Regions from separate parts of the Streptomyces sp. NPDC091376 genome, predicted to be linked through region 1. Evidence: riboswitches for the same ligand, from Rfam matches in the RefSeq annotation. Region 1 holds a riboswitch; the other holds the start of a gene.

Region 1 (7,880 bases):
ACGAGGTCGGCGAGTTCACGCGGCTTGTGCGTGCGCGTGTCCCGGCCGTCCACCGTGACCCGCCCCCGCAGCGTGCCGCCGGTGAAGTGCGGCACCAGCCCGGAGACCGCTCCCAGGAGTGTCGACTTGCCGACTCCCGAGGGGCCGACGAGCAGGACCAGCTCTCCCTCCGGAACCGTCAGGTCCACCCCGGCGATCGTGGGCGGCGCGGCGGGGTCGCCGTAGGTCACCGAGACGTTCTCGAAGCGGATCATGACGACGACTCCTTCGGCGACGGCTCCTTCGGTGACGGCTTCCTCGCCGGCGGTACGGGGGCGACGAACGCGGGCAGCAGGCCGACCAGAACGCCCACGGCCGGCCACAGCGGCAGGACGGGCGCGGTCAGCGGTACGACGCCGGGGTGCAGGGCGTCGGGAGCGTACGAACCCGCGCGGATCATCAGCACCGCGACCGCGACGCCCGATCCCGCCACCAGCCAGGCGCGCGCACCCCAGCGGTCGGGGCGGTAGCGGGTGCGCACCTGGCGCCGCCCACCGAGCCACAACCCGCCGAGCGCCGCGGCGAACCCGCCCAGCAGCACCGGCAGTCCGTATCCCGCGCCCTGCGCGGCGAGCAGTCCGTACGAGCCGGCGCACACCCCGAGCAGGCCGCCGAGGGTGAGGACGGTGGTGGTGTGCCGCACCGCCGGCGGAACCTGCGCCGTACGCCCATACCCGCGCGCGTCCATCGATGCCGCCACCGCGACCGACCGTTCCAGCGCGCCCTCCAGCACCGGCAGCCCGATCTGCAGGACCGCCTTCACGCCGCCGGTGGGACGGCCGCGCAGCCGGCGGGCCGTCCGCAGCCGCACCACGTCCGCGACCATGTTCGGCGCGAACGTCATCGCGACGACGACGGCGACTCCGGCCTCGTAGAGCGCGCCCGGCAGTGACTTCAGGAGGCGAGCGGGATTGGCGAGCGCGTTCGCCGCGCCGAGGCAGATCAGCAGGGTCGCCAGCCTCACCCCGTCGTACAGCGCGAACACCAGCTGCTCGGCGGACACCCGGCCGCCGATCCTGATGCCCTGTGCCCAGTCGGGCAGCGGCACTTCGGGCAGGGTGAGGAGGATGTGCGTCCCGGGGATCGGTGAGCCGAGGACGGCGGAGAAGACGAGCCGGATGGCGATCACGGCGAGGCCCAGCTTCACGAAGGCGCCGTAGGACCGGGCCCAGGGCGCGTCGGTGCGGCGCGCGGCGACGACGTATCCCGCGACGCCGACGAGCAGCCCGAGGAGGAGCGGGTTCGTCGTCCGCGACGCGGCGACGGCGAGACCGAGCGCCCACACCCACCACGCCCCGGCATGCAGTGCGTTGCTCCGGCCCGCCTCGGGCGCGCGCAGCACTCCGCCGTGGGGCGTCCGCCCCCGGGGGCCGCCGTGACGCGCGGCGTCACCGTCCTGGCCGGGACGGCCGCCGAGTCCGACCTCGGACTTCGGACGGGCCTCGTACGTACGGCGGGGACCTCCGTCCTCGGACGCCGCACGGGCTGGGTGGGGTGGCGGGTCCCCGTCCCCGAGCGGGGGACGGGCCCGCGGGGGCGGGGTCATCCTCGGCGGCGGGACTGCCAGAACGCCGCCGCGCCCAGTGCGAGGACCGCGGCGACGCCCGCGAGGACGCTCAGCGACGGGCCGCCGTCGCTCTCGTCGGCAGACGACGACGAGGACGAGGACTCGGACTGGGACGCGGACGTGGCCGGCGCGGAGTCCGAGGACTCCGGCGACGCGGGCGCCCCGGCCGAGACCTGTTCGCCGCAGCCCGTCCCCGGGTATCCGGCGATCGCGCACAGCAGCGCGTCCGCGTTGTAGCGCAGAGGCTTGGCCACCGCGGCGAGCGCCTCGGCGCTGCTCGCGTCCGTACGCACCTGCGCGCAGCCGGTGCGCGGCGAGACGGGCGGGGTCTCGCCGGACGGCGCGTCCGTGGCGCTGCCGAAGTCGATGACGACGCCGACCCGCTTGGTGCCGGGCTTCGCGGGTGTGTCCGCGCACAGCGCGGCGAAGCCCGGGGCGGTGCGGGGCTTCGCCGAGTCCTGCGAGTCCGCGCTGACGGAGAAGCGGAAACCGTCCACCGTGCCGTCGGCCGGCCTGGCCGTCGCCGGGCCCTGGGTGGCGTACGCCCAGGACCCGCCGTCGGACTGCCAGAACGACCAGTACCGGTAGCCCGCCGCCTGCGCCGCCCCCGCCGCACCCAGCACCGTGACGACGGCGACGAGTGCGGCGCAGAGCGCGAGGACGAGCGCGGCCGGTCGCCCGCGCATCACTGCTGCTTGCTCTTGCGCCGGCCGCTGATCAGGATGCCGATCCCGGCGCCCGCCGCGACACCGGCGCCGATGAACCACCAGATGCCGGCGCTGTCGCCGCTCGTGCCCGACTCGGAGTCGTCGGCCTTCGCCTGCGGAGCCGCCGGCGCGGTCGTGGAGACCGGCGCGGGGCCGGTCGCGTTCAGCTGCTGGACCAGGTCCGCGCCGCCGAAGTCACGCGGGTCGGCGCCGAAGGCGTGCACGGCGAGGATCAGCTGCGCGTACGCGGCCGGGCCCGCCCCCTTCGCCCAGGCGGCGGAGTTCTGCTCCAGCCACCGTATGGCGTCGGACGCCTTGTCGGAGTGTCCTGCGGCCGACAGCGCGAGCACCGCGTCCGCCGTGTTGCCGAAGTCCGGCTTCGGGGCCGGGTCGGTGGCGCCGGGCAGCGGAGGCGAGTCCAGGTGACCGGTCTTCGCCAGCGCCTTCGCGAGGTACGCGGCGCCGTTGCGCGCGGACTGCTCGGGGGTCGCCTTGGCGGGCGTGGCGCACCGAGGCTCGCCGCCCGGCTTCGGTCCGGCCAGGATCATGCCCCGGCCCAGTCCGGCCAGTACGCCCGCCGCGGTGGCGTCGCCGTTCGCGAGGAGCTTGCCCGCCTTGTCCGGCTGGTAGGCGAACGCGCCGCCGCCCGCCGTGTCCGCGCACGGGATGGCGAACGAGACCAGCGCGTCGAACGGCGTCTTCCCGCTCTTCGACCTCAGCTCGCCCGGCCTCGCCTTCGCCGAGGCGAAGGCGCTGATCACGATCGAGGTGGAGTTGGCGTCGGAGGGCATGCCCGGGTTGTAGCTCCAGCCGCCGTCCTCGTTCTGCACGGACTTCAGCCAGCCGATGCCCTTGTTCACGGCGTCCCGGTGTCCGCCGAGGGCGCGCAGGGCCTGCACCGCGACCGCGGTGGCGTTGGTGTCCAGCATCGTCTTGGCGTCGCACGGCTTGGCGACGTCGGCACGGTACGAGGCGAAGCCGCCGTTCGCGCACTGCTGCCCGGTCAGCCAGTCGACGGCCTGGTCGGCGGGCACGGTCTTGACGACGTCCTGCGCGAGCAGCGCCAGCGACTGCCGCCACACACCGTCGTACGTCGGGTCCTGCGTGCCGTACAGCCCGGTGGGGAGCGCGGCCGAGGGGGAGGGGGACGGAGCGGGGGCGGCCGTCGCGGCCGGGGCACCGGCCACGCAGAGCACGGCGGAGGCGGCGGCGAGCGCTGCTGCGCTGCGGCGAACGGACATAGGGGGCTGGGCCTCTCCTGCGGGGAGCCGGGCACAGGCACGCATAGGTACCAGGCTCCGGCCCCGTATTCCTCGACGGTGCCTGCCAACGGGCCGGTCCCGATGGCACGAGCCGGTCACGGCCGGTACGAGGCGTTCCGACTCGCCGCCTGGCAGGGCGGCTCACGGTTGCGGGTCAGTGCCGGATTTGCACCGGCTTTCCCTCGTACGGGTGTGATGACGACTCGCACACTCTACCGGTGCGTATCCGGGACCCCCGGGGCTGCCCCTGGGGCTGCCCGTGAGCCGGTGGAGTCCGCAGGGTCAGCCGGTCGCGGTCGCGGTCGCGACGTACGTCACCGGCTCGCTGCCCGCCACCGCTTCCGCCCGCCCCAGTTTCACCAGCCGGCGCAGATGGGCCTCCGCCTCCGAGACCGCGATGTTGCGTGAGCCGTACGGGATCCGGTCCCAGGGACGGTTCCACTCCATGCGCACGGCCAGCTGCCACGGGGTGAGGGGGGTGGCAAGGAGCGACAGCAGTCCGGTGAGCCGCTCCTCGTGGTGGGCGAGCAGTTCCCGGACCCGGCCGGAGGCGTCGGTGAAGGCGTGCTGATGGGCGGGGAGCACCTCGGCGACGCCCAGGCGCCCGACGCGTTCCAGGGAGTCGAGGTAGTCGCCGAGGGGGTCGGTGACCGTGGAGTCGTCGGGGTCCTCGTAGAGGCCGATGTGCGGACTGATGCCGGGCAGCAGATGGTCGCCGGAGAAGAGCCGGCCGTGACCCGGGAGGTTCGCCGGGTGGTCCTCCTCCAGGTGCAGACACACATGCCCGGGAGTGTGACCGGGCGTCCATATCGCGCGCAGCCGCCGCCCGGCGAGGTCCAGCAGCTCACCGGGGACGATCTCCCGGTCGGGCAGTGCCGCCCGCAGCCCGGGCAGGGTCCGCATCCGCCCTTCGTCGCGGGCGGCGCGCAGCGGGGCGAGGTGCTCCTCGGGCGCCCCGACGGCGGCGAGCTTCCCGGCCAGGTAGTCGAGCCAGGCCCCGGGCCGTGCGTCCCGGGTGCGGCGTACGACGTCGATGTCGGCCGCGTGCATCGCGATCCAGGCACCGGACGCCTCGCGCACCTGACCGGACAGCCCGTGGTGATCGGGGTGGTGGTGGGTGACGACCACCCCGTGGACGTCGGCCGTCGCGATCCCCAGCGCGCCGAGACCCTCCGTGAGCGCGGTCCAGGACGCCGGATCGTCCCAGCCGGTGTCGACGAGGACCGGGCCGCGATCGGTGTCGAGGACATGGACCAGGGTGTGTCCGAGCGGGTTGTCCGGGATGGGGACCTGAAGGGACCAGACGCCTCCGCCGTGCTCCGTCACCTGTGGCATACGTCCTCGTCTCCCCTGAGCGGCACGGCCGTTGCCCACTATAACGAGAACTGATGCCCCGTCAGAACGGGTCGGAGTCGTTCGCCGGAATCCCCGGCTGCCCCCGCGCGCGCCCCGCAAGCCGTGCCGGACACCGCGACCGCGCCGCTGTGCCCCGCCGCCCAGTAGACGGTCCGCTCCGCAGTTGTCGCGGCTCGCGCCACGACCGGCCGGCGCGCAGGTACTCATGCGTGTCTGAGCACTCCGTACCGCGGGCCGGCCCGGCGCCGCCCTGGCCCCCGGGTCAGTGCGCCTCGGCCCGGCGGCCGGTGTGCAGGACCGCGAAGAGCCCCGTTTCGCGGGTGCCGTCCGGCAGGTGCCAGGCGCCCGCGATGTGGCCGGTCGCCCCGTGCGGAGGGAGGGTCGGGTCGTCCGGGGCAGGTCGCAGGACTCGGTGCAGGCGGAGGGTCATGCCGTGCGGTGCGGGCAGCTCGGTGCTCTCCCGGTCGTCGGCGGCTGTGCCGGCCACGTCCGTGGAGAGGGCGCCTTCACCGGTGTAGGAGCGGGTGACCTCCCGGTCCGGGACGTCACTGACGTTCTGGTCCTGGGCCTGTACCCGGCCGTCGATCAGGGCCGTCAACTGGGCGACCAGCACGGGGTCGTGGCAGCCGTCGTAGGCCCAGCGCCGTCCCAGCACCCCGTGTTCCATGGTGCCGATGAGAGCGTGCTCCGCGCCGGCGAGCGGGGCACCGCGATAGGTGAGCGGGACCAGGTAGGCGGTCGGGTGGGGAGTTGAGGCATCGGTGACCACCATGAACTCGATCCCGACCTCGCCCTGCGGGTCATCCAGCCGGAAGCCGCCGGCCTTGGCCAACTCCGGTTCGCCCGCCCCGCCGCAGTACCACGGGCGGGACGGGAGCCAGGAAGTGAGCAGTTCCAGCTTGGTCGGCTTGAGGGTGGTGCGGTGGATGACGGCCATGCCGAAGGTTCTCCTCCATCACGCGGATACGAGCCCTCACACCTTGCCATCCGCGCGGCTCCGGGGGAGCGGTTCTCCATCCGGCATGAACGCCGCGGTCGACCGTGTCGCGGGGGACGGTCGGGCGACGGTCGGGGACGGTCAGCGGGACGTGAGGGGGGTTTCGGACTCGACGCGGGTGAGCTTCTCGGGATTGCGGACGTAATAGAGGCCGGTGACGCGGGCGTTCTCCACGCGGAAGGCCAGCACACCGTCGATCACGCCGTCCAGGCGCAGGACGAGTCCGGGGTTGCCGTTGACCGTGGTGGACTCACTGGTGAAGGCGCCGCCGGCCTTGGCGAGGCTTCCGGCCATGTAGCGGAGCACCTTGTCGGCGCCGACGACCGGCCGCAGGGCCGCCAGCTTGAGGCCGCCGCCGTCGCTGACGAAGACCACGTCCGGGGCGAGTACGTCGAGCAGACCCTGGAGGTCCCCGGTCACGAGCGCGCGCTGGAACGAATGCAACGCTGCCCGGGCCTCTTCCGGGGAAACCGGTGTGCGCGGCCGACGGGCGTCGACGTGCCGGCGGGCGCGGTGGGCGATCTGGCGTGCGGCGGCGGGGCTCTTGTCGATCGCGGCCGCGATGTCGTCGTAGCCGATGTCGAAGACCTCGCGCAGCACGAAGACGGCGCGTTCGGTCGGTGAGAGGGTTTCGAGGATGAACATGAGTGCCAGCGACAGGTTCTCGGACAGTTCGATGTCCTCGGCCACGTCCGGCGCGGTCAGCAGGGGCTCGGGCAGCCAGGGGCCGACGTAGGCCTCCTTGCGCCGTTTGAGGGTGCGCAGCCGGTTGAGCGCTTGCCGGGTCGTGATCCGTACGAGGTAGGCACGCTGGTCCCGCACCTGCGCCAGGTCGACCTTGACCCACCGCAGCCAGGCCTCCTGGAGGACGTCCTCGGCGTCCGCCGCCGATCCGAGCATCTCGTAGGCGACGGTGAACAGCAGGTCCCGGTGGGCGACGAAGGCCTCCGTCGCGGGGTCGGTGACGTGGTCGTTCATGTCGTGCGCTTCGCTCTCTCGTGGTCGTACCCACGTGCCGCGAGCAGGCCGTGGGACATGTACCCAGTCTGGTGACGGGGCCCGTCGCCGGCAGCTTCCCCACTGATCAGGGGCACTGCGGCTCGGTCCTCCTCCGGCCGGACCGGTCGGTCCGGCCCACAGAGGAGCGCTTGGCGGCTAGGCGGGACGTCGGCTGCCGGACGGCGTCGTGCGGAGTTCCGGCTCAGGCGATTCCGGGCGGTCGGCGCCGGTGCCGCGGGATGCGCGGGAACTGGCCTTCCGCGCCCCGGACACCAACTTGTTGAGGGTGAACCGGCAGGCGATCTCCTTGACGCCGGCACCGGGCCGCCCGCCGATGCTGAGCGCGTTCACCTTGTCGTTCGGGTAGGAGAACTGGGTGACGCCCTCGTCCCGGCCGAGGCTGAGGCACTGCCCGGCGAAGAACATCCGGACGGGAGCGGGTGTCTTCCCCGCGATGCGGCGCAGGATCGTGTCGGCGGCCGCCGGGCCCAGCTGTACGGCGGCCTGGCAGCTCATCCGGAACGGCCGGTCAGTCATCACCGCCGCGTCCCCGGCGGCGACGATGCGCACGTCGTCGACGCTGGTCAGCGTCGCGTCGGTGACCAGACGGCCTTCGGCGTCGGTGCGCAGCCCGCTGCGGGCGGCCAGGTCCGGGACACGGAATCCCGCGGTCCAGATCGTCACCGCGCTGGGCAGCTCGCGGCCGTCCTCGAGCCGTACGCCGTCGCGCGTCACTTCCGTCACCCGCGCACGGGGACCTTCGAGGACGGTCACACCCAGCTCGGCCAGCCGGCGGGCGACCGGGCGGCGGCCCCGGGCGTGCAGGGAGGGGCCGAGCACGTCGCCGCAGACCAGGGTGACCTTGCGGCCCAGTTCTGCCAGCTCGGCGGCGGTCTCCAGGCCGGTCGGCCCGGCGCCGACCACGGTCACCGGCTCCGACGCGGGCGTAGCGG
Region 2 (7,880 bases), on a different contig from region 1:
CCATGGGCCGCACCCCGCACAAGCGGGCCTTCGCGGGCGACACCGTCGACGACCGCGACATCATCCTGGCCTCGCTCCGGGAACTCGGCGTCGCCGCGCTGGCCCACGCACCGTTCGACAGGCTGTCGGGAGGCGAGAAGCAGCGGGTCCTGATCGCCCGTGCCCTCGCCCAGCGCACCGGCACCATGGTGCTGGACGAACCGACCAACCACCTGGACCTGCGTCACCAATTGGATGCGCTCCGGCTCGTGCGGCACCTGGGCGTCACCGCAGTGGTGGCCCTCCACGACCTCAACCTCGCCGCGGCCTTCTGCGACCGGATCTGTGTCATGGAGGGAGGCCGCGTGGTCGCCGTCGGCCCGCCCGGGGACGTGCTCACTCCTGCGCTTCTGGCGGAGGTCTACGGCGTCGAGGCGGAGGTGTACGCACATCCGCGTACCGGGCGACCGCACGTCACCGTGGACCCCCGCACCGACCTCAGGCGCACCGGGCCGGTGACTGGGGGGATCCGGCCAACTGGAGCGGCTGACACGGAGCATCAGGGCGCGGGAAGACCTGAGCGGAGCCCGTGAGGGACCTGCCGTCGCCGCCGACTGCTGACACTGCTCGTCCCACGCGCTTCACACGCCTCACCGGACCTGGTGCACCAGGCATATGCGCGGTGACCGGAACCATCCGCCCGCGTCATCGAGGTGTTGAGGTCCGGCACTCAGCACCTCTACCTTCCTGCTCGTCACTTGTAATTGCACAGAGTTCGCAATAAGCACTCTGTGCCGATCTCAAGGAGGACGCACATGGCACACGCAGGCTGGCAGGAGCCCGAAGAGCCGCAGTCGGGCTGCCTGAAGTCCCACACCCCGGCTGTCGACGCGCCGTTCGAGTGGCGTGAGGACACCGAGGAAGAGGAGACCGCGAGCTGAACCGGGCGGCGGGGGGCAGCGCAGTCGCCGCCTCTCGCCGCACGTCGCACCCGGGCCGGTGCGCCCGAGGAGGCACCGTCCGATTCCGCGGACCGAGGAGCGTGGAGTGCACGTGACCCCAACCGGCCCAACAGCAACGGACGGGAGTCCGGCAGCAGCCGGCCACACACCCGTCCGCCCCCGCGTGCACGACGGGCTGCGTCTGGTGCGGTACGTCGTGCAGGACCGCCCCCGCGTACCGGTCCTGCCGAGCTGCGTCTCCTACAGCGCCCACCTTTCGACGCACCCCGAGATCGCCGCAGCGGCCGTCGACACCGTCACCGGCGGCGCCGCGCTCGGCGACCACGACCTGGCCCGGGCCGCGGCCGTCGGCGAGGCCGTGGAACGCTACTGCGGCAACCTGGTCCCGGACGCGCTTCCGATCGACACCTGGACCCGACTGGTCCGTGCGGGCCGCCCGGCCACGGACCCCCGCGACTTCGCCCTGTACTCGCCTACGCAGTACGCACAGCGCGGCTTCCCCTTCGTCGCCATGGCCCCGGACCTGCCCATCGCCTGGACGATCGGCCGAGATCTGGCAAGCGACGAGGAGGTCCTCGTTCCGGCGTCGCTCACGTACGTCAACTACTTCCGGGGCGCCCGACGCGCGGAACCACCCACGAACTACCCGATCCTGGCCGGAACGGCCGCCGGCGCGAGTCGACAGGCCGCTCAACTCGCCGCCCTTCGGGAGGTGCTGGAGCGTGACGCGGTCACCCTGTGGTGGCTCAGCGGTGCCTCGGCCGCGCCGCTTGCCCTCGACGCGGACGACCGCATCACCACCGCACTGAGCGAAGCCGAAGCCGGCGGTCTGCACGTGACGTTCCTGCGGATCCCGTCCACCTTCGACATCACCGTCGCCGGCGTGTTCATCGAGGACCCGGAACGAGGCCTGGTCGCGTTCGGCAGCGCCTGCCGCTCCACGCCCGAGGACTCCGCGGCCAAGGCCCTGACCGAAGCCGTCGGCATGCACGAGACCGGTCTCGAACTGCTCGCGCACGAGGGCGACTTCTGGACCGCGGTCCGCTCCGGCCGCATCGGCCACCGGCCCTACCGGCCGCACCGCCACGACCGCGCATACCTGCGGGACTTCCGTGCCGACTGGCGTGACGTCAACGACGTACGACTGCACCTCCAGGTGTACCTCGACCCACGGACGCAGGGATCCCGCCTGGACCGCCTCCGCGCCCCCGGCACCGCCCGGAACACACCTCCCGCCCCCGACGGCCGTGGGCACCGTGAACCGGCCGGCATGGACGACCACCTCCGCATGCTCGCCGATCAAGGACTGCGGGCCATCGCCGTGGACCTGACCCCGCCCCAGGTGAGGGCCGCGGGATTCCACGTCGTGCGCGTGCTGGTGCCCGGGTTGACCTGCAACGCCCCGGCCGCTTTCCCGTTCCTTGGCGGCCGCCGGCTGTACCACGAGCCCGTCGCCCGCGGCTGGCTGCCCAGACCGCCCCGCGAAGGCGAACTCGTCCGCGCGCCACTCCCGTTCTCCTGATCGCACCTCGTCCCGCAGTCACCGGCACACGACAAGGAGCCACTGCATGCGTCTCGGGCTGGCCCTGGGCTACGGCGGAGAACCCGTCGAAGAGATCCTCCCCATCGTCCGACGAGCCGAGGACATCGGCGTCGACTCCGTCTGGAGCGTGGAGGAATACGGCCCCGACGCCGTGAGCGTCCTCGGCTACCTGGCAGCCGTCACCCGGCGCATCGCACTCGGCACCGCGGTGATGCAGATCCCCGCACGCACTCCCGCGGCCACCGCCATGACCGCCATGACGCTGGACATGCTCTCCGGAGGACGCTTCCAGCTCGGCCTGGGGCTGTCCGTGCCCTGGATCGTCGAGGGCTGGCACGGCCGCCCCTACGACAGACCGCTGCGGCGCACCCGCGAGTACGTCGAGGTCGTCCGCAAGGCGATCGCCCACGAGGAGCGCGTCGAGCACGACGGCGAGCTCTACCCGCTGCCCTACCGCGGGCCGGGCTCGAGCGGCAGCGCACGCGCCGTGAAGTCCGACATGACCCCGCTACGTCCGCACATCCCTGTCCACTTGGGCGCGATCGGCCCCCGCAACGTCGCACTGACCGGAGAGATCGCCGACGGCTGGTTGGCCGGGATGTACGCACCCGAGCACGAAGCGGCCCTGACCCGCCCGCTCGACGAAGGACTCGCCAAGGCCGGCCGCACACCCGACGACATCAAGATCAACCCGATCCTCTATGTGGCACGCGCCGACACGATCGAAGAGGGCCGCGACAAACTGCGACCCCTGTTCGCCCACCTGATCGGTGCCGTAGGACCGGGAGGACGTAACACCTACTTCGACGTGGCCTGCCAGATGGGCTACGAAGGCCCCGCCCGGACCGTTCGCACCCACCTGACCGACGGTCGCAAGCGCGACGCCGTGGCCGCCGTACCCGACACACTGCTGGACCAGGTCGCGCTGCCGGGACCCCTGCCCGCCATCGTCGATCGGATCCTCGCCTGGAAGGATTCCCGCGTCGACACCCTCATCCTCCTCGACCGCGACCCCGAGCTGCTGGAAGCCGCCCAGGCCGCCCTGTGAACAACCCGGAGCACCCGGCCGCGAGCCGCGCCGTGGACACCCCAGAACCACCGACCGTGCGCCGTGTGTGGACCCTCGCGTGTCCGCTGCTCATCGCCGGTGTCACCCAGATCGCCCTCAACCTGGTGGACACGGTCATGCTCGCCCGGCTGTCCACCCGCGCGCTCGGTGCGTTCGCGCTCGCCGCGCCCGTGTACCTCATCGCCCTGATCGTCGTACGCGGCTGGGCCACCGCCGTCCAGGTCCAGGTCGCCCGGTGTCACGGTGCCGGGCGGCACGAGGACGTCGCCCGTGTCGTACGGGCCGGGCTGGTCATGTCCGCCGGTGCCGGGGTGGCCATCGGTGCCGTCCTGTTCGCCGTCGCCCCGACGGCACTGACCGTGCTGGGCGCTCCCGACGACGTCATGGCACCGGGCACCGACTATCTGCGCCTGGTGGCGTTCGCCGTCCCCTTCGCCGCCGTCTCCTTCACACTCCAGGCCGCGTGCGCGGGTATCGGCGCCACGCGTGCCGCGATGCACACCGCGCTGCTCGTGAACGCCGTCAATCTGCCCCTCGGACTGCTGCTCATCTTCCGCGCCGGTCTCGGAGTCACCGGCGCTGCCCTCGCCACGTTCGCCGCCACCGCCGTGGGAACGGGCTACCTGGCCCTGTACTGCCGCACCAGGCTGCCGAGGCGTACCAAGGGCGCGCACGATCCACCGGGCACCGCCAAGGAACTGTGGCGGATCGGCTGGCCCGAGATGAGCACCCTGGGCATCGGTTACGTCAACGAAGCGCTGATGGCGGGATTCGCCGCCCGCATGAGCACTCCCGACCTGGCCGCCTACCGGATCGTGGACAACCTCACCCTCATCGTCTTCACCTTCCTGGCCTCCGCCTCCACCGCCATCACGATCCTGGCCGGCCAGGATCTGGGCGGCGGTCGTCACGACCGCGCGGTGGCCTGGCGGAAGGCCGGCGCCCGACTGCTCCTGCTGATGCTCGCCCTGCCGTCCGCCGCCGCACTCGTCATCGGCCGCCCGCTGCTCGCGTCGGTGACCGATGATCCCGAAGTTCTCGACAGGGCTTGGTCGGTGACACCGCTGGCGCTGCTCAGCCTGGCGCCTTTCGCGATCGCCATGTCGTACGCCGCCCTGCTGCGAGCCGCAGGCGACACCCGAACCGTCATGATCGCGTCCGTGACCAGCGACTACACGCTGCTCATCCCGCTCGGCTGGCTCCTCGGGGTCCACGCCGGGCTCGCACTGCCCGGGCTCTACCTGGCCTGGACGATGTTCGGGGTCCTCTACGCCATCCTTCTCCTCCCGCAGTACAGACGCCGATTCACGTCGAGCGCGCCGGCGCCACCGCCGTGACTTCCGACGTCGGCCACGCGGCGCTGCGTCGGGTCACCTGCGGCGGTGGATCGGGCGCGAAGCGCCACCGACTCTCCGGCGCGGCCGAGCCGGTACGCGTGGCGCAGCTCCCAGCCGAGCGCCGCAGGGGACGGCGCGTGGCCGCAGCATCAGTGACTGCCCTCGGTGGAGGCGGCGACCGGGATGCTCAGGGCCGTGCACGACAGGGACAACCGCCGCACAGACGATCCCCCGGGCCGCTCGCCCTCAGAATTGCGCAGCGGCGGGCGACGGGGCATCGGCGGATGTGGCGCGTACCGCAGCGGGAGGGGTGGCCGCGTTCGCACAAAGGCGCATATGATGCGGCCGATCCGTCTGCGGGCGGACGTACAACTGAATGCGTACGCAACTGGGGAAAGCCGGTGTGAATCCGGCGCTGACCTGCAACCGTGAGCGGAAGAGCACTACTTGCCGCGAGCCGGAGCACCCACTGCGTACGTGCACTGCTTCTCACTGTCATGGTCTGCAGCGTGGAGCCCGGCAACTGCCTCCCGGGCCCTGCCGTATTCGGTTTCCGAATTCCGAATGCGCGCAAGGGTCCTTTTTGTGACAGCGTCCCGGGAGCCCGTTGCCGGCCCTCATCGAAGGGATCTGTGCCATGGTCGGCGTCAGACCACCGGTCAAGGTTGCCGCCGTTCTCGGTGCCGGGGGCTCGTTCCTCGCCGCGGGCCTGATCACCCTCAGCCCCAACGCGTTCGCCGAGCCGCGACCGGACGCCGCGACCGCCGCCGCTCGCTGGCAGGCGGGCGAGCTCGACAACGGCGCGATACCCGGCTTCTCGCCCGGGATGTACGACTGGGGCCTGACCGTCGACACCCTCATCGCGCTCAAGGCGACCGGTGCGGACGAGGAAGCGGCCGACAAGGTCGTGGACACGCTCAAGGTGCACGTGCGCGACTACAACAGCTACGACGCCTGGAGCGAGCCCGGCCAGCGGGTGGCGGGTGCCACCGCCAAGCTGTTGTACGCGGCCGTCGTCGCGGGGGAGGACCCGGCCAAGTTCGGCGCGTACAACCTGCGCCAGGAGACGCTGGACCTCATCGCCGGACCCGACGCGGGGCTGGAGGAGGGCCGGCTGAAGGACAAGGTCCTCGACGGCAACGACTACAGCAACACATTCGGCCAGTCCCTGGCCGTTGTCGGCCTTGCGCGCAGCGGTGACGTGCCGCAGAGCGCCGTCGACTTCCTGATCGACCAGCAGTGCGCGGCCGGTGGCTTCCGCCTCTACCCGTACGCCTTCGGCAGCGGCACGGTCTCCGGGGACTGCGACGCGCAGGGCGCCGAGGCGGTGCTCGACCCGGACTCCACCGCCATGGCCGTACAGGCACTGCTCGCCGCGGCAGCGGACGGCGCGGAGGGCGCCGCCGCGGCGGCGAAGAAGGGCGGTGACTGGCTGGCGGGCATCCAGCACGACGACGGTGCGCTGATCGGCTCAGGACCCACCGCATTCCCCAACGCCAACAGCACGGGCCTCGGGGGCCAGGCGCTCGCCGCCACAGGCCACCAGGCAGCGGCCGACAAGGCGGCCGACTGGATCGAGGCACGCCAGATCACCTCGTCCAACGCCGGCGCCGCGTCGGCGGAGACCGGCACCATCGCCTACAACGACGAGGCGCTGGCCGGGGCACAGGCCGACGGCATCCCCGACTTCCAGCGCGACCAGTGGCGCCGCTCCACACCGCAAGCAGTGCTCGCGCTGGCGCAGATCCCGCTGGCGGAGATCGGCCTCACCGACCCGGGGCCGGGCCCTGACCCGAGTGGCGACCCGAGTGGTGACCCCTCGGGTGACCCGAGCGGGGACCCGTCCGACGGCCCGAGTGGCGATCCGTCGGGCGACCCGAGCGGGGACCCGTCCGACGACCCGAGTGGTGACCCGTCGGGCGACCCGAGCAGTGCCCCGTCCCACGACGGATCCGGCAGCCCGATGCCCACGGCCGGCACCACCACCATCCCGAACAACCCCGTCCCCAGTGGCGGGAGCGGCCCGCTGGCCGGCACCGGCAGCAGCGCACTGGTCCTCGGGAGCGCCGCAGCGGCGCTGACCGCCGCCGGATACGCCGCCTTCCGCGTAGCCAAGCGCAGGCAGGGGGCCCACACATGACCGCCACGGCACCGAAATGGCACAAGCTCCGCTCCGGAGTGCTCGCGCTCGCCCTCACATTCGGCTCGGCCGGGATCGGCATGGTCACCGCGCCCGCCGCGTACTCCATCGACCACAGCAAGGGCACCCCGGGCTACTGCCCGAACGCCAACGGCGTCACTGTGATGATCGACTTTCAGGAGCTCGGCGGAACGACCATCATCCGCTGTGCCCCGGGCGACCAGGCCACCGGTCACGCCGCGCTGAAGAACGCGGGGATCCGGATCGCCGGCACCAACCGCTGGGGCGAGGCGTTCATCTGCCGCATCGAGGGCAAGCCGGGGCCGGAGAGCGAGCCGTGCATCGACACGCCTCCGGCGACCGCCTACTGGTCGTACTGGCACGCCCCGAACGGCGGCAACTGGACGTACAGCCAGTGGGGCGTGATGAACCGCAAGCCGCCGCCGGGCAGCTTCGAGGGCTGGTCGTTCTCCAAGAACAAGACGTCCACCACCAATCCGCCGCCGCGGATCGCGCCGGTACGGCCCACGAGCAGCCGGCCGCCGGGCTCGGGCGGATCCGGAAACTCCGGCGGTTCCGCCACCGGGGGCTCGTCCACCACGGGCGGCGGTTCCACCTCTGGCGGCTCGTCCGGCGCCGGCGGTTCGTCCACCGCGGCGGGCGGCACTTCCACTTCCGGCGGCTCGACCGGCTCTGGCGGCTCCCTCGGCGGGTCCGCGGCGACCGGGAGCACCGGTGGCGGCAGCGCCACCTTGCCGGGACAGGGCAAGGGACCCGAGGCAGCCTCTCCCAAGGGGGGCAAGGACCCCATGGCCGGCAAGACGGCCAAGGCCGATGGTTCCGCTTCGCC

Evidence for each region. A riboswitch is a leader RNA that binds a small molecule or an ion and turns the genes downstream of it on or off. The one in region 1 is predicted to bind cobalamin.
Region 2: linked by a shared signal. The riboswitch ahead of ACIQMR_RS34975 (hypothetical protein) and the one ahead of ACIQMR_RS01365 (prenyltransferase/squalene oxidase repeat-containing protein) in region 1 are both predicted to bind cobalamin.

The regions. Positions count from the first base shown of each region.
Region 1 covers NZ_JBIVUF010000001.1:306,809-314,688, forward strand. Annotated here, with positions in the region: gene ACIQMR_RS01350 (ATP-binding cassette domain-containing protein) at 1-254, opposite strand, end outside; gene ACIQMR_RS01355 (energy-coupling factor transporter transmembrane component T) at 251-1,585, opposite strand; gene ACIQMR_RS01360 (SCO2322 family protein) at 1,582-2,292, opposite strand; gene ACIQMR_RS01365 (prenyltransferase/squalene oxidase repeat-containing protein) at 2,292-3,554, opposite strand; cobalamin riboswitch at 3,665-3,799, opposite strand; gene ACIQMR_RS01370 (MBL fold metallo-hydrolase) at 3,858-4,910, opposite strand; gene ACIQMR_RS01375 (1,4-alpha-glucan branching protein) at 5,194-5,868, opposite strand; gene ACIQMR_RS01380 (RNA polymerase sigma-70 factor) at 6,010-6,906, opposite strand; gene ACIQMR_RS01385 (NAD(P)/FAD-dependent oxidoreductase) at 7,084-7,880, opposite strand, start outside.
Region 2 covers NZ_JBIVUF010000027.1:52,448-60,327, reverse strand. Annotated here, with positions in the region: gene ACIQMR_RS35000 (ABC transporter ATP-binding protein) at 1-572, shown strand, start outside; gene ACIQMR_RS34995 (hypothetical protein) at 795-920, shown strand; gene ACIQMR_RS34990 (YcaO-like family protein) at 1,027-2,463, shown strand; gene ACIQMR_RS34985 (LLM class F420-dependent oxidoreductase) at 2,510-3,532, shown strand; gene ACIQMR_RS34980 (MATE family efflux transporter) at 3,529-4,890, shown strand; cobalamin riboswitch at 5,235-5,379, shown strand; gene ACIQMR_RS34975 (hypothetical protein) at 5,528-7,030, shown strand; gene ACIQMR_RS34970 (hypothetical protein) at 7,027-7,880, shown strand, end outside.